Regions from separate parts of the Herbaspirillum sp. BH-1 genome, predicted to be linked through region 1. Evidence: predicted binding sites of a transcription regulator. Region 1 holds the regulator's gene; each other region holds the start of a gene.
What was found. Region 1 encodes sigma-54, which starts transcription at its own class of promoters, with help from an activator protein. Its sites were predicted from a motif close to TGGCANGNAANCTGCTTT; they were not measured.

Region 1 (5,762 bases):
GTGGCGAAATCGATCTGGACGGTTCGCCCATCTCGCGCCTGCCGATCCACAAGCGCGCCACGCTGGGGCTGTCCTACCTGCCGCAGGAAGCCTCGGTGTTCCGCAAGCTGACGGTGGAAGACAACATCCGCGCCGTGCTGGAGCTGCGCCAGGAAGACGGCAAGCCGCTCTCGCGCGATGAAATCGAGGGCCGCCTGAACAACCTGCTGCATGAACTGCAGATCGAAAAGCTGCGCGAGAGCCAGGCACTGTCGCTCTCCGGTGGCGAACGCCGCCGCGTGGAAATCGCCCGCGCACTGGCCACCGATCCGCGCTTCGTGCTGCTGGACGAACCGTTTGCCGGTATCGACCCGATTGCAGTGATCGAAATCCAGCGCATCGTGCGCTTCCTCAAGGAACGCGGCATCGGCGTGCTCATCACCGACCACAACGTGCGGGAAACCCTGGGTATCTGCGACCGCGCCTACATCATCAACCAGGGCACGGTGCTGGCCAGCGGTAACCCGGAAGAGATCATCGCCAACGAATCGGTGCGCCGGGTATACCTGGGCGAACACTTCCGCATGTAGCACCCACCGTCCATCGGCCGTACAACGGTATTGCAACCAGCGGGCCACGCCGCTCCCAGAAAGACAGATGAAACAGTCGCTCCAGTTACGTACCTCGCAGCACCTCGCATTGACGCCGCAACTGCAGCAGTCGATCAGGCTGCTGCAACTGTCGACGCTGGAACTGCACCAGGAACTGGAACAGATCCTGTCCGACAATCCCCTGCTCGAACGCCTGGACGACGCGCTCGACAATTCGGTGCGCCTATTGGCCGATGGCGCGGTCTCTTCGGCGCCCTCCACCGGAGTGGCCGAGCCCGCTGGCGACAGCGGCAACGAAGCAGCTCCTGCCGCTACCGATGGCGAAGCCAGTTTCGACTACCAGGACAACAGCCCCGAGAGCGGCGTCAGCGGGGAATCCGACTGGAGCTTCGACGACGTGGCGCGCAGTGGCAAGTCGCCCGACGATGACGATGCCCGCCCGCAACTGGAAGCGCATGAGCTGACCCTGCGCGAACACCTGCTGGAACAGATCCGGGTCACCGCCCGCACGCACCGCGACCGTGCGCTGCTGGAACTGCTCACCGATGCGCTGGACGAAAGTGGTTACCTCGAAGAACCGCTGGAAGACATCCTCGCGCGCCTGCCGGAAGAGCTGGGCGTTGACCTGGAAGAACTGTCGATCTCGCTGAAGCTGCTGCAGAGCCTGGACCCGGCCGGGGTGGGTGCGCGCAGTGCCGGTGAATGTCTGGCACTGCAGATCCGCCGCCTGCCCAAGGTGCCCTTCGTCACCCGCAAGCTGGCCTTGAGGATCGTCGAGGATTACCTGCCGCTGTTCGCGCAACGCGACTTCAACAAGATCAAGAAGGCCCTCGATTGCGATGACGAGGACCTGCGCGAAGCACAGACGGTGATCCGTCAGTGCCGTCCGCATCCGGGCGCCGAATTCGCGCGCGATGCTTCGGACTACGTGGTGCCGGACGTGATTGTCAAACAGACAAAGAACGGCTGGCAGGTCATGCTCAACCATGAGGTCATGCCCAAGCTGCGCGTCAATGCGATGTATGCGAGTGCGCTCAAGCAGGCCAAGGGCGAAGGATCGCTGTCTTCCCAGTTGCAGGAAGCCAAGTGGCTCATCAAGAACATGCGGCAACGTTTCGATACAATTTTGCGAGTCGCGCAGGCTATTGTCGAACGTCAAAGAAACTTCTTTTCACATGGCGCAGTCGCCATGCGGCCCCTTGTGCTGCGTGAAATTGCTGATACACTGGGTCTACACGAGAGCACAATCTCTCGCGTGACAACTCAGAAATACATGCTCACGCCGCACGGCATGTTCGAGTTGAAGTACTTCTTCGGTAGCCACGTCGCGACTGAAACCGGAGGCGAAGCCTCCTCCACCGCGATACGGGCGCTGATCAAACAGTTGATAGGAGCCGAAAACCCGCAGACCCCATTATCCGATAGCAAGATTGCGGATATGCTGGCAGAACAAGGCATGGTGGTCGCGCGACGCACAGTCGCCAAATACCGCGAAGTGTTGAAGATTCCGCCAGTCAATCTCCGCAAGTCCCTCTGAGCTTTCCTCAGTTTTTCTGTAGCAGTACCGTTGCTGTGTTCAGGCAAGCATCCCTACCTGGTGCCCATGCCATCCGACACGAAGACCGTGCCCGTGGTACAGCAGCTGTAGACGATGCATCGCACGAACCTCCAGTGACCTCACGATAGGAGTCTTGTATGAATCTGACCATCAGTGGACACCACCTCGAACTGACCCCCGCCATCCGGGAATACGTGCAAAGCAAGCTGGCCCGTATCAAGCGCCATTTCGACAACGTGATCGACGTCAGCGTGATCCTGAGCGTAGATAAACTCACAGAAAAGGAAAAGCGCCAAAAAGCGGAAATCAACGTCCACATCAAGGGGAAGGATCTACATGCGGAAAGCATTGCGCACGACCTCTATGCCGCCATCGATGCCCTGATCGACAAGCTCGACCGCCAGGTCATCAAGCACAAGGACCGCTTGCAGGAGCATCACTCCATGGCCAAGCGTCTGCCCGACGATACCCCCACTGATGCAGTGGCTGGCGCGGCATAAGACAAGGACCCGGGACCATTCCTGCCGGCGGGTGCGCAACGACAGCGTGACGCATAAGGTGGGAATCTCATGAGGAAGGGGCGCGCAAGCGCCCTTTTTCATTTTGCGGCGCCGGGGTCGGTTTCATTTCCTGTGGCAAACAGTGATCCCGCGTCCATCACCGCCGTTGTTCTCCCGACGCGGCCCGTAATGAGACTTGAAGGGGCTCCTCCCGCCCTCATCTTGGTGGCAAGGTCCAAAGGGAAATCGTATAAATGATTTCCACCAAGCAATGCCGGACGACACCCCAACCACGCCGCAACCCTGCCGACTTCAACGCGAGCGGCGGCTTTTCCCTATAATGTCGGCAATCCCATTTTTAAAGGCATAGCCATGAGCGACGTCCAATCCTGGATCAAAGAAACCGTGACCCAAAACCCTGTCGTGCTGTTCATGAAGGGAACCGCCCAGTTCCCGCAATGCGGCTTCTCCGGCAAGGCCATCCAGCTGCTCAAGGCCAGCGGCGCCGAGAACATCGTTACCGTCAACGTGCTGGAAAGCGCCGACGTGCGTCAGGGCATCAAGGAATACTCGAACTGGCCAACCATTCCCCAGCTGTACGTGAAGGGTGAATTCGTCGGCGGCTCCGATATCATGAGCGAGATGTACGCCTCGGGCGAACTGCAGACCCTGATCAAGGGCTAAACCCGGCGCATCGCTGCCCTGCTCCGGTTTCTCTTGTGAGTTCCACTTCCAGTCCGCCACGCCAGCGTCTGATCGTCGCCATCACCGGTGCGACCGGGGCGATCTATGGCGTGCGCCTGCTGGAGCACCTGCGCAAGCATGGTCAGGTGGAAACCCATCTGATGATTTCCGAAGCCGGCGTGCTCAATCTGCACCAGGAACTGGACATGCGGCGCAAGGAGGTCGAAGCCCTGGCCGACGTGGTGCATCACGTGCGCGACGTCGGCGCCTGCATCGCCAGCGGCTCCTTCGCCTCCACCGGCATGGTGGTGGCACCCTGTTCGATGAAGACCCTGGCCGCCGTGGCGCATGGTCTCTCCGACAACCTCATCACCCGCGCCGCCGACGTGGTCCTGAAAGAACGTCGTCGCCTGGTACTGATGGTGCGCGAAACGCCCTTCAACCTGGCCCACCTGCGCAACATGACCGCCGTCACCGAGATGGGCGGTGTGATCTTCCCGCCGCTGCCCGGTTTCTACCAGCGCCCGGCCTCGATGGAAGAGATGGTCGATCACACCCTCGGGCGCGTGCTGGACATGTTCGGGATTTCCATGCAGCTCACTCCCGAATGGCAAGGCATGAAGGGTGGAGCTGACTGATGGAAAAAAGTGCGATGGACAAGATCACCTCGCACTTTGCGGCCTTGTCGTCTCTCATCCCGCTGCGGCCGATTCGTTCTGATGATGACTATGACCGCGCAGTCACCACCCTGAATCAATTGCTCGACGCCGGTGCCGGCAATGAAAAGCACCCTCTGGCCGATCTGGTCGATACACTCGGCAGCCTCATTGCCGAATACGACGACAAGCACTTCCCGTTGCAGCAGGTCTCTCCTGTGGATGTCCTGCAATTCCTGATGGAGCAACATCAGCTCACACAATCCGACCTGCCCGAGATCGGCTCACAAGGCGTGGTCTCCGAAATCCTGCGCGGCAAGCGCGAATTGAATCTGCGTCAGGTCAAGGCACTGGCCCAGCGCTTCGGCGTCGGTGCATCGGTCTTTATCGGCTAGACGCGGCTTGCCCGAACAACACCAATGAAAATGGCCGCAGTACACAACCGCGGCCACTTCTTCACTTCCGATCCCGCCGGGAAGAATCAACCCCGCCCGATATAGGGCATCTTGGTCGCCATCACCGTCATGAACTGCACATTGGCATCCAGCGGCAGGCTGTCCATGTAGAGGATGGCCTTGGCTACATGCTCGGCGTCCATGGTCGGTTCGACCTTGGTGGAGCCGTCGGCCTGCAAGGTGCCTTTCTTCATCAGCGTGGTCATGTCGGTGGAGGCATTGCCGATGTCGATCTGGCCGCAGGCGATGTCATAGGCGCGACCATCCAGCGAGGTGGCCTTGGTCAGGCCCGTGATGGCATGCTTGGTGGCCGTGTAGGAGGCCGAGAACGGACGCGGCGCATGGGCCGAGATGGAGCCGTTGTTGATGATGCGCCCACCCCGCGGGGATTGCTCCTTCATGACGCGGAAGGCTTCCTGGGTACACAGGAAGACACCGGTCAGGTTGATGTCCACCGCTGCCTTCCACTGCTCCACGCTCAACTCCTCCAGCGATACCGGCGGTGCGAAGATGCCGGCATTGTTGAACAGCATGTCGAGCCGGCCGAAGCGTTGCCGGGTCTGTGCGAACAGATGCTTGACCGAGGCCGGATCGGTCACGTCGGTTGCCACCACCAGCGCATTGGCACCGTGTTCGCCAGCCAGTTTGACGGTCTCTTCCAGCGCATCCTGGCGACGTCCGGCCAGGGCCACGCCATAGCCTTCGCGCAGCAGCGCCAGGGTAATCTGCCGGCCGATGCCGGAGCCTGCGCCGGTCACCAGCGCGATACGTTTGGGTGCAGCCATCGTGTTGACTCCTCAATGATCTTATGGACGGAACCTGCATCGTCGGCGGATAAAAAAAACCGCCCGTGATGCACGGGCGGTTTCCACTATAACAAACACCAGGCGCGGCCAGATGAAGGATTTTCAATCCCTGGGCCTGCCTTTCATGTATCCCGGTACTTGTGCATCAGACCGTGCTCGACAGCGGCTTGGCCGTATCGATACCCAGCGTACGCGCTGCATCCTCCAGCCGCGCACGATCCTCTCCCCAGACCGCGCACAACGCCGTATAGGCGATCCAGCGTGCATCGATCTCGAAGAAGTCGCGCAGGTTCACCCGCGTGTCGCTGCGGCCAAAGCCATCCGTTCCGAGGGTCACATACTGCGCCGGCACGAAGGCACGGATACTCTCCGGCAAGGTACGGATGTAGTCGCTCACCGCGATGACCGGTGCAGCGCTGCCCTGCAGTTGCTGCGTCACATACGGCAGCGGGTGCGCGCCCGACAGACGCTGGTTGCGCTGCGCCGCCACGCCATCACGCGCCAGTTCGGTAT
Region 2 (5,762 bases), on a different contig from region 1:
ACACGCCAGGGATGGCCAGGGCCGCCATGTCCATCAGGTTGACGAAGTTGGTGTAGTAGCCCAGTTGCGAATTGCGCACCACCGGATCGGCCTGGACCTCGGCGATGGTGGGGAAGGTGGTGGTGGTCGGCACCAGCATCAGGTCGCTGCCTTCGAGCAGGTCTTCGGCCTCGCGTCGCAGGTCGGCCAGACGGTACTGGGCATTGAAGGCATCCACCGCGTCGTAATTGTCCGACTGGGCGGTGATCTGATGCACCACCGGGTCGATGGCCTGCGGGTTTTCCAGGAAGAAGTCGCCCAATGCGGCGCGGCGTTCGGCCACCCAGGGCCCCTGGTACAGCAGTTGCGCGGCATCGCTGAAGGGAGCGAAGGGAATGCGCGCCAGCGTCACGCCGGGCAGTGCCGCGATCTGCGCCAGGCTGCGCTCCCAGGCTTCCTGGGCGACCGTGTCGCCGTAGAACTCGCAGACATCAGGAATGGCGATGCGGTAGCCACGGCGCTTCACGCCCAGCATCGCCGGGCGGCGCGAATAACCGTCCTCGGCGTCGTAGCCGGCGGCGCTGTGCAGCACGCGCCAGGCGTCGGCCACGTCGTGGGCGAAGATGGAGATGCAGTCCAGGGTGCGGCAGGCCGGCACCAGGCCACGTGCGCTGATGAGTCCCTTGGTCGGCTTGAGGCCCACCAGATGGTTGAAGGCGGCCGGCACGCGGCCCGAGCCGGCGGTATCGGTCCCCAGCGAAAACATCACCTGTCCCAGCGCCACGGCCACGGCCGAACCGGAACTGGACCCGCCCGAGACATACTGCGGCTTGAGCGCATTGCGCACCGCACCGTAGGGTGAGCGCACGCCCACCAGCCCGGTGGCGAACTGGTCGAGGTTGGTCTTGCCCACCAGCAGGGCGCCGGCGGCCTGCAGGCGTTGCACCACGGTGGCGCTCTCGCTGGCCAGACGGCCGAATTCGGGACAGGCGCCGGTGGTGGACATGTCGGCCACGTCGATGTTGTCCTTGACCGCGAAGGGGATGCCGAACAGCGGCATGGTCTCGAACACCGCCTCGCCCTTGATCTGCAGCATCAGGTCCAGGGCGGCGGCCTGTTGCTTGAGCTGCTTGGGCGGCACCCGGCTGATCCAGACTTCATTGCGACCGGCGCTGTCGATGCGCGCCAGCAGATCGGCCACGGTCTTGCCGGGCGTGCTGCGCCCCTCGCGGTAGGCGGCCAGGGTGGCGGCGATGGTGGGGCTGTCCGCACCGGCGCTGGCGTGGATATCGGCGGCTTGGAAGGCAGCTTGTTGCGGGGTCTGGGTGGCGTTCATTTTGGATATTCAAACTTGAATACAAGATTGAATATCTTTAAGCAGAAGGCGTGCCAGGCCTTCGTCGGGGGCTGCGGTTGGAGGGGAAAGTCAGGCAGGAAGCGGCTTTGCGGAGGAAATTGCCGCACGGCAGGATGTCACGGGAGCAACGGCGCAGCTTGTCGATGAGACAAATTGGTGAGGCCTGCGCCGTTTTTGCACCTCAAGTGCGGCGGGTCCGCACGTTTAGGCGGCAGGTCGGCAGGTCGGGTCAGCCGGAGATTACAGTTCGCCCCATACCGCATTCAGGGCGGCCAGAGCGGCCAGCCCGGCGGTCTCGGTGCGCAGCACGCGGCTGCCCATGGACAACATCAGCGCGCCCTGGGCGCAGGCCAGGTTTTCTTCTTCCTCGCTGAAGCCACCTTCCGGGCCGACCACCAGCGTCACTGCCTGCGGTGGGTGATGGCGGGCCCAGCCGGAGAGCGGCTGCTCGCCGCGGGGCGAGAGCAGGATGCGCCGGTGCAGGTCGCTCTGGGCGATCCAGCGCTTGAAGTCGGTCACTTCGGCCAGATGCGGCAGGCGGTTGCGGCCACATTGTTCGGCGGCGGCGTGGACGATGCCTTGCCAGTGGGCCTGCTTCTTCTCGGCGCGTTCGCCCGAAAGCCGTACCACGCAACGTTGCGCGGCCAGCGGCTGGAGGGCGGTGGCACCCAGTTCCACGGCTTTTTCGATGATCCAGTCCATCTTCGACCCTTCGGGCAGGGCCTGGGCCAGGGTCAGGCCATAGGGCAGCTCGGCTTCGCGCGGGGAGAAGGTCTTGGGTTCGGCGTGGGCGCGCTTTTTTTCGATGGCGGTCAGGCTGGCGGTGTATTCACCCCCTTCGCCATTGAAGAGGGTGATGGTGTCGCCCGGCTGCAGGCGCAGCACCTGCACGTGGTGGGCGATCTGCTCGGGCAGGACCACGGCCGAACCGATCGCCAGGGGGTGCGGGAAATAGAAACGAGGCATGGGGCAGGGTCCTGGGGGCGAGGGAGATCAAGAAAATGCAAGAAACATCGAAAAATCTTGTCAGACGATTCATAGGCCGACCCCGAATTTTAATCCCCCCGACGCACTCTGGTAAAATACGGCCCCGCGCTTGTCCCGGGTATTCCGGGCGGGCGCTTTGGCTTCAGAACCCGATTCATGCGCCAGTCGGCGCCTCCAGCACAGCACAGCACACACAGACATCGACATGATTTCCACTCTCCCCACCGACAAGATGGCCAACGCGATCCGCGCGCTGGCGATGGACGCAGTTCAGAAAGCCAATTCCGGTCACCCGGGCATGCCGATGGGGATGGCCGAAATCGCAGTCGCCCTGTGGGCCAAGCACTATCGCCACAATCCGGCCAATCCGCAGTGGGCCAACCGCGACCGCTTCGTGCTCTCCAACGGCCACGGCTCCATGCTGCAGTACGCGCTGCTGCACCTGACCGGTTACGACCTGTCGATGGAAGACATCAAGAGCTTCCGCCAGCTGCATTCCAAGACCGCCGGCCACCCCGAAGTGCATATCACCCCGGGCGTGGAAACCACCACCGGCCCGCTGGGCCAGGGCATCACCAATGCCGTGGGCATGGCGCTGGCCGAAAAGCTGCTGGCGGCCGAATTCAACAAGCCCGGCCTGTCCGTGGTCGATCATTACACCTACGCCTTCGTCGGCGATGGCTGCCTGATGGAAGGCATCTCGCACGAGGCCTGCTCGCTGGCGGGCGTGCTGAACCTGTCCAAGCTGATCGTGCTGTATGACGACAACGGCATCTCCATCGACGGCCACGTCGAAGGCTGGTTCAAGGACGACACCCCGAAGCGCTTCGAAGCCTACGGCTGGAACGTCATCCCGGCCGTGGACGGCCACAACGTCGAGGCGGTCAGCGCCGCCATCCACCAGGCCAAGCTGGCCGACAAGCCGACCCTGATCTGCTGCCGCACCGTCATCGGCAAGGGTTCGCCCAACCTGGCCGGCACCGACAAGGTCCACGGCGCCGCCCTGGGCGACAAGGAAATCGCTGCCGTGCGCGAAGCGCTGGGCTGGTCCGCCGCCCCCTTCGAGATTCCCGCCGACGTCTATGCCGCCTGGGATGCCAAGGCCACCGGTGCCGATTTCGAATCCAGCTGGAAGCAGACCTTCGATACCTACGCCGCCCAGTTCCCGGCCGAAGCCGCCGAACTGCTGCGCCGCCTGAAGGGCGAACTGCCGGCCGCGTTCGAATCGACGGTGACCGCCTATATCAATTCCACGCTGGAAAAGAAGGAAACCATCGCCACCCGCAAGGCCAGCCAGAACGCCATCCAGGCCTATGCGCAGGCACTGCCGGAATTCCTGGGTGGCTCGGCCGACCTGACCGGCTCGAACCTGACCAACTGGAAGGAATCGGTGGCCGTGCGCGCCGACCAGCGCGGCAACCACATCAACTACGGTGTGCGCGAGTTCGGCATGAGCGCCATGATGAACGGTATCGCCCTGCATGGCGGCTACCTGCCCTTCGGCGCGACCTTCCTGACCTTCTCCGACTACAGCCGCAATGCCCTGCGCATGGCCGCGCTGATGAAGATCCGTTCGCTGTTCGTGTTCACCCACGACTCCATCGGCCTGGGCGAAGACGGCCCCACCCACCAGTCGGTGGAACACGTCTCCAGCCTGCGCCTGATCCCCAACCTGGACAACTGGCGTCCGTGCGACACCACCGAGACCGCGGTGGCCTGGGCCGAGTCGATCAAGCGCAACGATGGTCCCAGCACCCTGATCTTCTCGCGCCAGAACCTGCCCTTCCAGGAGCGTACCGACGCCCAGGTCAAGGACATCGCCCGTGGTGGCTATGTGCTGCGTGATGCGCCCAATGCCAAGGTGGTGCTGATCGCCACCGGTTCCGAAATCGAGCTGGCCACCAAGGCCGCCGATGCGCTGAGCGCCGAAGGCATCGCCGTGCGTATCGTCTCGATGCCCTCGACCGACGTGTTCGACCGCCAGGATTCGGCCTACAAGGCGTCGGTGCTGCCGCGTGGCATCCCGCGCGTGGCCATCGAGGCCGGCGTGACCGCCTTCTGGTACAAGTACGTGGGCCTGGAAGGCGCCGTGGTCGGTATCGACACCTTCGGCGAATCGGCGCCGGCTGGCGTGCTGTTCAAGCACTTCGGCTTCACCGTCGAAAACGTGGTGGCCAAGGCCAAGGCAGTGCTGGCTTGAGCGCTACGCCAGCCATGAGCGAGCAGGTCCTGATCCGCCTTGCCCGCAAGGGTGATGCGGCGTCGATCGCCGGTGTGCGCATCGACGCCTGGCGTGCCAGCTATCGCGGCCTGGTGCCGGACAGCTACCTCGACCATTTGAAGCCCGAGGAAAGCGTCAAGCTGTGGGAACAGGTACTGGAAGCCTCCTCGGATGCGGCCTGTACCTTCGTGGCCGAGAGTGGTGGCGAGATCATCGGTTTTGCCTCTGGCATGACGCTGGCCGAAGCCCGCTTCGGCTGCGATGCCGAGCTGACCGCGATCTGCGTGCTGCCCGATGAACAGCGCCGTGGCCTGGGCAAGCGCCTGCTGGCCAATGTCGCGGCCACCCTCATCAGCGCCGGCGCGACCGGCCTGATGGCGTGGGTATTGAGCAAGAACGAAGGCGCCGGGGAATTTTTCGAGTCGCTGGGGGCCGAAAGGCTTTATGAACAAACGTTCACCTGGGATGATGGCAGTGAACTGGACGAAATCGGTTTCGTCTGGCGCCAACTGAAGTCCTGAGCGTGGATGCGGTAAGAACAAGAACGGCAGGAAGGCCGGAAAAGACGGAACCATGGCCGGGCCATTGCGCCGCAAGGGCGTAGGCTGACGGACAGGTCGCTTTACCGGCTATCGGTTTGCATCGATTTTTACTACTTGAGGAGAACAGCATGACCATTCGCGTAGCAATCAACGGTTATGGCCGTATCGGCCGCAATATCCTGCGCGCCCACTACGAAGGCGGCAAGAAGCACGATATCGAAATCGTCGCCATCAACGACCTGGGCGATCCGAAGACCAATGCCCACCTGACCCAGTACGACACCGCCCACGGCAAGTTCCCCGGCACCGTGACCGTCGATGGCGATTCCATCGTCGTCAACGGCGACCGCATCAAGGTGCTGGCCCAGCGCAATCCGGCCGAGCTGCCCTGGGGCGAGCTGGGTGTGGACGTGGTGCTGGAATGCACGGGCTTCTTCACCACCAAGGAAAAGGCCAGCGCCCACATCAAGGGCGGCGCCAAGAAGGTGATCATCTCCGCTCCGGGCGGCAAGGACGTGGACGCCACCGTCGTCTTCGGCGTGAACCACCAGGTGCTGAAGGCATCCGACACCGTCATCTCCAACGCCTCTTGCACCACCAACTGCCTGGCACCGCTGGTGCAGCCGCTGCACGAAAAGATCGGCCTGGAAACCGGCCTGATGACCACCATCCACGC
Region 3 (5,762 bases), on a different contig from region 1:
CGGCGATCGCCACCGGTATCTTCACCCGTGAGCTCAACTGGACCATGCTGGGTGTGGGGGTGGCGCTGGGCATCGTGCTGATCGTGATCGACTGGCTGTTGGCGCGTCGTGGCGGTGTGGCGCGCCTGCCGGTACTGGCAGTGGGCATCGGCATCTATCTGCCGCCGATGGTCAGCAGCGCCCTGTTCCTGGGTGCGGTACTGGGCTGGCTGATCGAACGCGGTCTGCGCCGACGCGCCCGGGCTGCCGGTACCGACTTTGACGCCTATGCCGACAAGCCGCGCCAGCGCGGCATCCTGGTGGCATCCGGCCTGATCGTCGGCGAAAGCCTGGTCGGGGTGCTGCTGGCGGCCGTGATCGGCTTCACCGGCAAGGATGCGCCACTGGCGCTGGTGTCGGGCGACTTCGAGTCCACCGGTCAATGGCTGGGACTGGCTGCGCTGGTGCTGATTTTGGTGGCCTTCGTACGGCGCATCATGCCGGCGCGCTGAATACAAGCCTAGCTGCGGCTCTCCACCAGCATGCGCAAGGCCAGCCCGGCCAGCACCGTGCCCATCAGCCAGCGCTGTACCAGCTGCCAGCCTGGGCGGGCGGCCAGCAAGGCCGAGATGGACGCCGCCGAGAGCGTGATCATGGCATTGACGCTCAGGCCCACCGCGATCTGGGTCATGCCCAGCGCCAGCGATTGCCCCAGTACGCTGCCCTGGTCTGCATGGATGAACTGCGGCAGCAGGGACAGGTACATCACGGCGATCTTGGGATTGAGCAGGCTGGTCACCAGGCCCATGGCAAAGAGCTTGCGCGGGCTGTCCGGCGGCAACTCGCGCAACGCGAAGGGGGAGCGCCCACCCGGCCGCAACGCCTGCCAGGCCAGGTAGAGCAGGTAGGCCGCGCCACCCAGGCGCAGTGCGTCATAGGCCAGGGGCACCGCCATCACCAGCGCGGTGATGCCGCCTGCCGCACAGAGCATATAGAAGACCGATCCCAGCACGATGCCGCCCAGCGAGATCAGCCCGGCCTTGCGGCCCTGGCAGACCGAACGCGAAACCAGATAAAGCATGTTCGGTCCGGGCGTAAGTACCATGCCCAGGCAGATCGCGCCAAAGGCAAGCAGGGTGGAGGTGGTGGGCATGGGCGGGCTCTTTCCGGAAATGACGCGAGCGGCGTCATCGCCGCTCCAGCCATCACAGACTAGCCCGGTCAGGGCGGTCGCAAAAGATACAGAGCCGCCGCATGGTCATCGCAACAGGCCCTGGCGGCATCAACAGTGCGGCGTCATCCCGTATTGAGGGCGCGACGGTACTGGATCGCTTCGGCAATATGCGCCGCCTGGATGGCAGGCGCGCCGGCCAGATCAGCGATGGTGCGCGCCAGCCGCAGCACGCGGTGATAGGCCCGGGCCGACCACTGCAGGCGGACCATGGCCTGCTGCAGCAGTTGCGCGCCCTCGGCGCCGGGTTCGCAATACCGGTCCACCGCGCCGCCGCTCAATTGGCTGTTGGGCATGCCCTGGCGTTGCCATTGCCGCTCGGCGGCGGCCGCCACCCGTGCGGCGATGGCGTCGCTGGATTCCCCCTGGCCAGGCGCGCCCAGCTCTGTGGGCGTCAGCGCAGCCACCTGCAATTGCATGTCGATGCGATCCAGCAGGGGGCCGGACAGGCGTTGCTGGTAGCGCTTGACCAGCTCGGGCGTGCAGCGGCAGCGCCCGGTCGGGTCGGCGTAGAAGCCACATGGGCAGGGGTTCATGGCCGCGACCAGCTGGAAGCGCGCCGGAAACTCCGCCTGGCGCGCCGCCCGTGAAATGACGATGTGACCCGACTCCATCGGCTGGCGCAGCACATCGAGCACGCTGCGCGGGTATTCCGCGATCTCGTCCAGGAACAGCACCCCGTGATGGGCCAGCGAGATCTCGCCCGGGCGGGGCGTGCCACCGCCACCGACCAGCGCCACGGCGGAGGCCGTGTGATGTGGAGCGCGATAGGGGCGCTGTTTCCAACGGGCGCTGTCGAAGTGGCCGGCCAGCGATTGCACCGCCGCCGACTCCAGCGCCTGTGCTTCGCTCATGGGTGGCAGGATGCCGGCAAAACGCGTGGCCAGCATCGATTTGCCCGCACCGGGTGGCCCCACCAGCAGGATGCTGTGCCCCCCGGCGGCCGCGACCTCCATCGCCCGCCTGGCCCGGAGCTGTCCCTTGATATCGCTGAAATCGGGATAGGCCGGGCGCCTGCCCGCTGCCCCGGCCCCGGTGGCGCCTCGATGGCGCTGCAGGCGGCCGCTCTCGTCGCGGGCGCTGAAATGCGCGCATACATCCAGCAGCGACGCGGCCGGAAGGATGGTCGCCTGCTGCACCAGCGCCGCCTCGTCGGCATTGCCGGCCGGCAGGATGAAGGCAGGTTGCCTTCCGTCCGACTCCGCGGGCTGCTGCATGGCGCAGGTCATCGCCAGTGCGCCGCGGATCGGCCGCAACTGGCCCGACAGCGACAGTTCGCCGGCGTATTCATAGTCATCCAGATGGTCAGAGGGAATCTGCCCGGAGGCCGCCAGGATGCCCAGGGCGATCGGCAGGTCGAAGCGCCCGGATTCCTTGGGAAGGTCGGCAGGCGCCAGGTTGACCGTGATGCGTCGCGCCGGGAATTCGAACCGCGCATTCTGCAGCGCCGCCCGGACGCGGTCCTTGGCTTCCTTCACTTCGGCTTCGGGAAGACCGACGATGGTGAAGGATGGCAGGCCATTGGCCAGATGCACTTCCACCGTCACCGGTGGGGCGGCCATCCCGGCCAGCGCGCGGCTGCGCAAGACCGCCAGGCTCATCGCAACGAGCCCGGCAGTGTGCTGGAAGGGAAAAGGGGAGGGGGAGGAAAGGAAGAGAAGGTCGTCGCCAGGGTCATGGGGTCTGTTTTTGCTGAGCCTCAAGCTCGGCAACACGCGCTTCCAGCGCTTCCAGGCGGGCGCGGGTCTTGGCCAGCACCTGGGCCTGGATGTCGAATTCCTCGCGCGTGACCAGGTCCAGCTTGGCAAAACCCTGGCTCAGCATGGCCTTGACGTTCTTCTCGATGTCCTTGGCCGGAGAATTCTCGATCGCCTTGTTGATCTTGGATTGCAGGTCTTCAAAAAATGGGGGCTTGTCCATGTCGGATCTCCTTGGCAGATAGCTAAGCTGCAAGTTTAGCGGTTTCGCAGCCATCCTCAAAACGCGATGCCCTGATGAGACCGTTTTTTTGCGAGCGGGTGCCGGAAAGTGAAGAATTTTCCTTCAGGAAATGCGCCGACTTGGTGACTTTGGCTTCGCCCCGGGCCCACGCACCAAAATGTGTTTGCCTCGTTTGACGCAGGATTATCAAAAAGCAATCAATATCGCACCACAGTCGTGCATTTTCGCTTCCGATGCACTATTTTGAAGCTGGTGTCGAAAAAAATCGTTGCAAATCTCCGCTTTACAGCAAAAACACAAGTCTGCCTTGCCGAAAGGACATGGCACGGCTCCTGCTACATGGTTTGGGCAAAAGACTAAAAGACTTAACTGTTAAACACAAACCAGAGGGAAAGTCATGAAGAAACTGATTCTTGCAACAGCCATCGCAGCATCCTTCGTTTCTACCGTGGCCCGTGCAGAGGACGCCAAGCCAGACAATGAATTGAGCTTCAACGCTGCGGTCGTGAGCGATTACCGCTACCGCGGCCTGACCCAGACGCGTTTCGACCCCGCCCTGCAGGTTGGCGCTGACTACACGCACAACCCGACCGGCCTGTACGCCGGTACCTGGCTGACCAACATCAAGTGGATCAAGGACGCGGGCGCACTGACCGGTACCGATACCAAGGGCAATGTCGAATGGGACATCTACGGCGGCAAGCGTGGTGACATCGGCGGCGGCTTCACCTACGACGTCGGCGGCCTGTACTACTACTACCCGGGCAACACCCTGGCCAATGCCGGCCTGAAGAACGCCAATACCTTCGAACTGTATGGCCAGATCGGTTACGGCCCGGGCTACTTCAAGTATTCGCAATCGCTGACCAACCTGTTCGGCGCGGTCAACAGCAAGTACAGCCAGTACTACGACCTGGGTGCCAACTTCGAGACCTTCTATGGCGTGATGCTGGGTCTGCACGTGGGTCACCAGAACGTGCGCGGTAACCCCAACGAGGCCAGCTACACCGACTGGAAGATCGGCCTGTCCAAGACCTTCGACGAAGTTGCCGGCATCACCCTGGGCGTGGCCTATGTCGGTACCGACATGAAGGATGGCTTCGCTACCACTCCGGCATCGGACGGTGCCAAGAACGTCGGCAAGAACGGCGTCGTCGTCTCCATCAGCAAAACTTTCTAACAAGAGGTTCGTATGAAACTGATCACTGCGATCATCAAGCCGTTCAAGCTGGACGAGGTGCGTGAAGCCCTCTCCGCGATCGGTGTGCAAGGCATCACCGTGACCGAAGTCAAGGGCTTCGGTCGTCAGAAAGGCCATACCGAGCTCTATCGTGGCGCCGAGTATGTGGTCGATTTCCTGCCCAAGACCAAGATCGAGGCAGCGGTGGACGACGCCATCGTCGAGCGCGCGCTGGAAGCCATCGAGACCGCAGCCCGCACCGGCAAGATCGGTGACGGCAAGATCTTCGTCCAGGATCTGCTGGATGTGATCCGTATCCGCACCGGCGAAACCGGCAAAGACGCTCTGTAAAAAAAGGGGAATTCTAATGAGCATGAAGAAAATGTTTTCCGGCGCGCTCGCCATTGGCGCGCTGCTGTTTGCAGTAGGTTTTACTGCCCCGGCCCAGGCGCAGGACGCGCCCAAGCCTGAAGCTGCGGCCACCGCCGCTGCCCCGGCTGCTGCCGCTCCGGCTGCACCCAAGGCTGAAGCTGCCGCTCCTGCCGCTGCTGCTCCTGCCGCCCCGGCGGCCGCTGCCGCCGCACCTGCACCGGTGCCCAACAAGGGCGATACCGCCTGGATGCTGGTCTGCACCGCCTTCGTCATCCTCATGACCCTGCCGGGCCTGGGTCTGTTCTACGGCGGTCTGGTGCGCAGCAAGAACATGCTGTCGGTGCTGATGCAGTGCTTCATGATCTTCTCGCTGATCTACATCCTGTGGTTCGTGTACGGCTACAGCATCGCGTTCACCGAGGGCGGAGCATTCTTCGGCGGCTTCGACCGACTGTTCCTGCATGGCCTCACGGGTGACTCCAACACCGGTACCTTCAGCAAGGGCGTGGTCATCCCCGAACTGGTCTTCGTGGCCTTCCAGGGTGCTTTTGCAGCCATCACCGTGGCGCTGATCATCGGTTCCTTCGCAGAACGCGTGAAGTTCTCCGCCGTGATCCTGTTCTCGATCCTGTGGTTCACCTTCTCCTACCTGCCGATGGCCCACATGGTCTGGTTCTGGCCGGGTCCGGACGCCTTCACCGACGCTGCTGCCGCTGAAAAGGCGACCGCGATCTCGGGCTGGCTGTTCCAGAAGGGCGCGCTGGATTACGCCGGCGGCACCGTGGTGCACATCAACGCCGCTATCGCTGGCCTGGTCGGTTCCTATGTGATCGGCAAGCGTATCGGTTTCGGCAAGGAAGCCTTCAAGCCGCATAGCCTGACCCTGACCATGGTCGGTGCCTCGCTGCTGTGGTTCGGCTGGTTCGGCTTCAACGCCGGCTCCGGTCTGGAAGCCAACGGTGGTGCTGCCCTGGCCTTCGTCAACACCATCCTGGCAACTGCTGCTGCCGTGCTGTCCTGGAGCTTCGGCGAATGGATCGGCAAGGGCAAGCCCTCCAT
Region 4 (5,762 bases), on a different contig from region 1:
GAGCTTGCAAGATGGACCCCTAATGTGTGAAAGCACCTGAGATGGAAAGCACCCTTGGCTCGTCGCATCGCATTGCATCTGCGCCTCGGCCGGGCTTGATCCGGTGGCCGGGCGAAGACATGTCCTTGTTGTTATGTTGGCCTGGACAAACTTTTGAGCGCCGATGATTACGTTATACGGATCAGGATCAGCCCTCACTATCGGACAGCGGCGTGAGATCGCGTAGGATGAATCCTACTGTTGCAGCGCGGCGAAAAAACCGGAGCGGCACGCTGAGCAGAAATCCGTATAGGTGACGAGACCTGCTACCGCACTGCACGAAAACACAAAAGCCGGCCGGGTCACGCAGCGCGGGCCGCAGTACGACGAATTGACGACGAATTGACGATGAAGAGGGCGCAGTTCCAGCGGTTCAGGTGGCGGTGCTGGCGTGGATACCGTGGCTGCCGTGGCGAGTATCGCCGCTGCGCGCGGTGATGAACCCCTACTTTAGCCAAAGGAGCCTGAAAGCCGCCAATTGAACCTCGCTATATGGGGACCAGCCCGATTGCGGCCCTGTATCCCTCATCCGTGGGAAGGGCCGCCCAAGCTCTGCCGTGCAGTCGACCGCTCGCCTGGCGGAATCAGGCCTCGACCCGGAAACCGATCTTCAGACCGACCTGGAAATGGCCGATGCTGCCATTTTCAACATGGCCACGGCATTGGGTGACCTCGAACCAGTCGACGTTCTTGACGGTCTTGACGACGTCGGCCAGGGCATTGCGGATGGCCTCGTCGCTGCTGTTGGGCGAACTGCCCACGACTTCGATGATCTTGTAGGTGTTGGAATTGTCGTGCTTGCGCTCGTTCATTGGGACTCCTTGCATGAGGTATGAGGGGATGGACGATTCAGCAAGGCTAGCCGCTCATGCCGGCAACCGGCATCGGCCAATGCCACCAGTTGGCGTAGGAATCGATGCGCAGGGATAGCGGGACTCGGGTACCAATCGGCAAGCTCGCGCATCGAAGGCCCGAAACTCACCTTGCATTGCTGCGCAGCAAATTCGAAGCGAATGGCAGGTGCTTATCCTTGCCTCACCCCAACATTTCGCGACTTCCTACAAAAATTTAGGTCCTCGAACACCTGTTGCAGCGCAGCTAAAACGGCTAATATGCATTCATCTGGCTTGCCAAAACGTTCACATATCGGCCGCGATGTTTCCTCGCCGCCCCCTGCGAACAGGATTTGGCAGCCCTGCCCGTCGGCCCTGCCGGCCGCGGGTCTGCACAAGATTTTCATCCCTTGGAGAACATCATGTCGCAACTCAACCCTGGCATTCCAGGCAGCCCGCAGCAAGGGGCTCCCGTCAAAGCGATCAGCGCACCGCCGGAAGACCTGCAACACGTCAACGACGATGCCGCCGCCGCCCGCCACCTGACCGCCCTCCGCATTCGCGGGCAACTGGCGGAACTGGACAGCGAACGGCCACAAGCCTGAACTTCCCGGCGTCGTCGGTAAGACGCTGCGGCCAGTGCTCACGGGTATCTGCCCGGCGAGCACTGGCCGATTTTTTTTAGAGCGTGTCGACTGCGGTGCCTTCGCTCTCAGGCACAGGCGCCCTGCTCTCATGGTCATGCCGTGTTCCTCCTGAAGCCATCAACGCAATCCTAGTCTGCGGGCCAGTCGGCTCAGGTTGGCCCGGTCCAGCCCCAGCTCGCGTGCGGCAGCCGCCAGGTTGCCCTGGTGTCGCTCCAGGCTGGCACCGACCAGCTCGCGCTCGTAGTGCTCCACCGCATCGCGCAGTGGCAACGAGCGCAGCTCCGGCGTGGCGCCGGTCGGATTGACTCCCGCGACAGCATTCCCAATTGCCGCGCTTGCATCGGATGCGAGCGCCAGCGGCGTGCGCAGGTCCAGCGCCTCGGCGTCCAGCGTGAGGATGGACGGACGCTGCGGCTGTGCTGCGAGGGCACGCAAGGCGCTGCGGCCGACCAGATGTTCCAGCTCCCGGATGTTGCCCGGCCATGGGTATTGCTGCAGGGCGCGCTGGGCGTCGGCGGACAGCCGCAGGCTGGTCAGACCCAGTCTTGCGCGGTTCTGCTCCAGGAAATACCCGGCCAGCAGCAGCACGTCGCGACCCCGCTCACGTAGCGGCGGCACCCGGATGGGAAAGACCGACAGCCGGTGATAGAAGTCGGCCCGGAAGTGACCGCGCTTGACCTCTTCGGCCAGGTCGCGATTGGTGGCGGCGATCAGGCGTACATCGACCCGATGTTCACGGTCCGATCCCACCCGCTGCAATTGCCCGCTCTGCAGTACCCGCAGCAGTTTGGCCTGCACCGCCAGCGGCAACTCGCCGACTTCATCCAGGAACAGCGTACCGCCATCGGCCATCTCGAACTTGCCGCGACGGTCAGCCACCGCGCCCGAGAAGGCGCCACGGACGTGGCCGAACAGTTCGCTCTCGACCAGGGTGTCGGGCAAGGCGGCGCAGTTCAGGCTGATCATGGGCTTGTGGGCGCGGGGCGAGGCGGCATGCAGGGCGTGCGCCACCAGCTCCTTGCCGGTGCCGGTTTCGCCGCTGACCAACACCGTCATGTCGCTGGGTGCGGCCATGCGTATTTCTTCCATCAGCTGGCGCTGGGCCGGGCTCTGGCCGATCAGTTCACGCTTGCCCCGGCTTTCCTCCAGCCCGAGACGATAGGCTTCGGCGCGCTGGCGCGCCTGTTCTCCGGCTTGCGAGAGGTCACTGATGCGCTCGGCCACGTTGACGGTGGCGGCCGCCAGCGCGGCAAAGGCATGCAGCGAGGCCATGTCGACCCCGTCGAAGCGGCCCGGCCCCAGCGCATCCAGCGTGACCAGGCCCCAGGGACGGCCGTTGACGGTCAGCGCACACCCCATGCAATCGTGCACTTCCAGCTGGCCGGAATGGGCGTCGTTGAGCCCGTCGACCAGACCATCATAGGGGTCGGGCAAGCTGGAATCGGCCGGGAAGCGCGTGGGTGCCACATTGGCCAGCAGCACGCCGAAGCGCGGGTGATCCGCCACCCGGAAGCGCCGCCCGAGGGTGTCGCCAGAAAGACCGTCGATGGCCAGCGGCACCAGCACCTCGCCCTCCAGCCGCAGCAGCGCGGCCGCGTCGCAGGGAAAGAGCGTGCGCAAGGTCTGCAGCAGGCGCCGGTAGCGCTCCCGATCATCGATCTCACGGGAGAGGTCGGCCACCAGCGGCAACAGCGCATCCAGCAAAGCCTTTGAAGTCATATTGACTACCAATAAAGTGAATTAAAGTCATTATGACACAGGTAAAAATCACACGGATATTTCCTAAGTCATTGATTTTATTAGGACAGGATGGTGGCACGGCTTTTGTAATACATCAGGGCAGACCGGTACTCCGGCACCCCCACTCCACCACTGAAAGGCCCAGCATGCTGACCGAAGCCCAACTCGCCATCGTCAAGTCCACCGTCCCCCTGCTCGAATCGGGCGGCGAGGCCCTGACCACGCACTTTTACCAGATGCTCATGCGTGACTATCCGCAAGTGCGTCCCCTGTTCAATCGTACCCACCAGGCCAGCGGCGACCAGCCACGGGCGCTGGCCAACGGCGTGCTGATGTATGCCCGCCACATCGACCGCCTGGAAGAACTGGGCCCCCTGGCAGCACAGATCATCAACAAGCACGTCGCGGTGCAGGTCATGCCCGAGCACTACCCGATGGTGGGCGATTGCCTGCTGCGCGCCATCCGCGAAGTGCTGGGTGCGGATATCGCCACCGATGCCGTCATCGACGCCTGGGGCGCGGCCTATGGGCAGCTGGCCGATATCCTGATCGGCGCCGAGCGCCAGCAGTACGACAGCAAGGCCGAAGCGCCCGGTGGCTGGCGCGGTGGCCGTCATTTCGTGGTCAGCCGCAAGGTGGCCGAGAGCGAGGAAATCACGTCCTTCTACTTCGTGCCGCAGGATGGCGGCAGCCTGCTGGACTTCGAACCGGGCCAGTACATCGGCCTGCGCATGACGGTCGACGGCGAGGAGCAGCGTCGCCAGTATTCGCTGTCGGCGCCGCTGCGCCAGAACGGACAGCCGGCGCAGTACCGCATCAGCGTCAAGCGCGAAGCCAACGGCAAGGTCTCGCGCCATCTGCATGACCAGATCCATGTGGGGTCGGTGGTGGAACTTTTCCCGCCCTCCGGCGAGTTCACCTTGACCGCCAGCACCAGGCCGCTGGTGCTCATCAGCGGCGGCGTCGGCATCACGCCGATGATGAGCATGCTGGTCGCGGCCCTGCCCAGCGGCCGTCCGGTGCACTTCATCCATGCCGCCCGTCATGCGGGAGTGCACGCCTTCCGTAGCGCGCTGGAAGAACTGGCCGCCCGCCATCCCCAGCTGCAGGTGCGCTTCTGCTACGAGAACCAGCGTGCCGGCGATGTGGCGCCGCATGCGCACGGCTTTATCGATGCCGCGCTGTTGCAGCAGTGGCTGCCGGCCGATCGTGATGTGGACGCCTACTTCGTCGGCCCCAAGCCCTTCATGAAGGCCATCAGGCAGGCGCTGGAGGAACTGGGCGTACCGGCGGCGCAGGCGCGTTACGAATTCTTCGGACCCGCAGCCGCCCTGCAGTAATGCCCTCTAGTCCTGCCCCCGCACCTGGCCGACCTGCCCCGGTGCGGGCTCTTCCATCATCCATGAGCAAAACGATATGAACCTGGACAAATACCGCCGCGAACACGCCGACATCATCGGCCACGTACAACAACTCAAGGCCCTGTGCACGCAGGGCATCGCCGAAGAGGCCGCCTCCATCGCCCGCGAAGTGATCGCGATGAGCTCGGTCATCAAGCTGCACCTGTCGGTGGAAGACCGCTACCTCTACCCTGCCATGCAGCAGGCGTCGCCCGCACTGGCCGCCAAGGCCAGGCATTATCAGGAGGAGATGCAGGACATCTCGGCGCAATACGCGCATTTTTCGCGCCAATGGAATGACGCCCAGCGCATCGCGGAACAACCCGAATTGTTCCGTGCCGACGCCAATCGGGTGTTGAAGCTGCTGTTCGACCGCATTGGCCGGGAGAACCGGGACTTCTATCCCATGGTGGAAGCGGCGTAACGTGCGGCGGGCAGCGTTGGAGGCCGGCGTCGCCCAGCGGCCATCCTCGCTGCCTCGCAACAAAATTCGCCGCTCTCGCACCCACATTCAGGCAGCATCGCCCTGATCACGGCTGATTATCAAGACAGGATTGATTTCCGACAATTTTTCGCGACGCAGCAAATGCTAAGCTGGAGGCCCCTCCTCCTCCGAAAGAATTCATGTCCGAGAAACTCAGCGCCGAGCGCCACACCCCCGATGAGCTGACCCAGGAACTGGAAGCCCTGGACCTGGAGATCGTGCGCTTCGCCGTGATCTGCCAGGTGCGGCTGTTCGATCCGGGCGTGCTCAACCAGGTGATGGACAACAACGAGCAGATCTGCGGACAGTCCCATCCAACCGCCTTCCAGAGCCTGCGTGGCCTGCTCTACCTGCACTTTGACATGCACCGGCAGCTGGCCCAGACCTATGGCACGGCCGACGCCGAAGAGATCATCCATCGCGTGCGCGAGCACCTGCGTCCGCGCATCGGCGAGCAACTGGGTTCGCTGTTCAATACCCGCGGCGCTGCGGGTTGAAAGCAGCGCCGGTCAGGCCACCAGGCGTTCCCCGAGGCTGGCGCCGGTGGCGAAATCGCTGAGGTTGTCGATGGTGGTCTGCATGATCTGACCGATGGCTTCCTCCGTGAAGAAGGCCTGGT

Region 2: a site for sigma-54 is predicted at 1,354-1,371, ahead of atzF (allophanate hydrolase). Genes of this name have one in related genera too.
Region 3: a site for sigma-54 is predicted at 3,473-3,490, ahead of HBH1_RS19800 (TorF family putative porin). Genes of this name have one in related genera too.
Region 4: a site for sigma-54 is predicted at 3,333-3,350, ahead of hmpA (NO-inducible flavohemoprotein). Genes of this name have one in related genera too.

Annotation. Positions count from the first base shown of each region.
Region 1 covers NZ_PKOI01000011.1:36,774-42,535, forward strand. The annotation lists gene lptB (LPS export ABC transporter ATP-binding protein) at 1-569, shown strand, start outside; gene HBH1_RS15325 (RNA polymerase factor sigma-54) at 637-2,127, shown strand; gene hpf (ribosome hibernation-promoting factor, HPF/YfiA family) at 2,286-2,648, shown strand; gene grxD (Grx4 family monothiol glutaredoxin) at 3,021-3,332, shown strand; gene HBH1_RS15340 (UbiX family flavin prenyltransferase) at 3,368-3,970, shown strand; gene HBH1_RS15345 (helix-turn-helix domain-containing protein) at 3,970-4,383, shown strand; gene HBH1_RS15350 (SDR family oxidoreductase) at 4,470-5,228, opposite strand; gene mdeB (alpha-ketoglutarate dehydrogenase) at 5,395-5,762, opposite strand, start outside.
Region 2 covers NZ_PKOI01000001.1:306,783-312,544, forward strand. The annotation lists gene atzF (allophanate hydrolase) at 1-1,315, opposite strand, end outside; gene HBH1_RS01410 (16S rRNA (uracil(1498)-N(3))-methyltransferase) at 1,577-2,302, opposite strand; gene tkt (transketolase) at 2,460-4,523, shown strand; gene HBH1_RS01420 (GNAT family N-acetyltransferase) at 4,538-5,065, shown strand; gene gap (type I glyceraldehyde-3-phosphate dehydrogenase) at 5,215-5,762, shown strand, end outside.
Region 3 covers NZ_PKOI01000018.1:11,234-16,995, forward strand. The annotation lists gene HBH1_RS19780 (OPT family oligopeptide transporter) at 1-491, shown strand, start outside; gene HBH1_RS19785 (LysE family translocator) at 500-1,132, opposite strand; gene HBH1_RS19790 (YifB family Mg chelatase-like AAA ATPase) at 1,276-2,811, opposite strand; gene HBH1_RS19795 (accessory factor UbiK family protein) at 2,885-3,130, opposite strand; gene HBH1_RS19800 (TorF family putative porin) at 3,549-4,331, shown strand; gene HBH1_RS19805 (P-II family nitrogen regulator) at 4,344-4,682, shown strand; gene HBH1_RS19810 (ammonium transporter) at 4,699-5,762, shown strand, end outside.
Region 4 covers NZ_PKOI01000005.1:39,882-45,643, reverse strand. The annotation lists gene glgA (glycogen synthase GlgA) at 1-10, opposite strand, end outside; gene HBH1_RS08560 (dodecin) at 624-851, opposite strand; gene HBH1_RS08555 (hypothetical protein) at 1,295-1,477, shown strand; gene norR (nitric oxide reductase transcriptional regulator NorR) at 1,637-3,238, opposite strand; gene hmpA (NO-inducible flavohemoprotein) at 3,406-4,599, shown strand; gene HBH1_RS08540 (hemerythrin domain-containing protein) at 4,676-5,083, shown strand; gene HBH1_RS08535 (hypothetical protein) at 5,284-5,640, shown strand; gene HBH1_RS08530 (2-hydroxyacid dehydrogenase) at 5,653-5,762, opposite strand, start outside.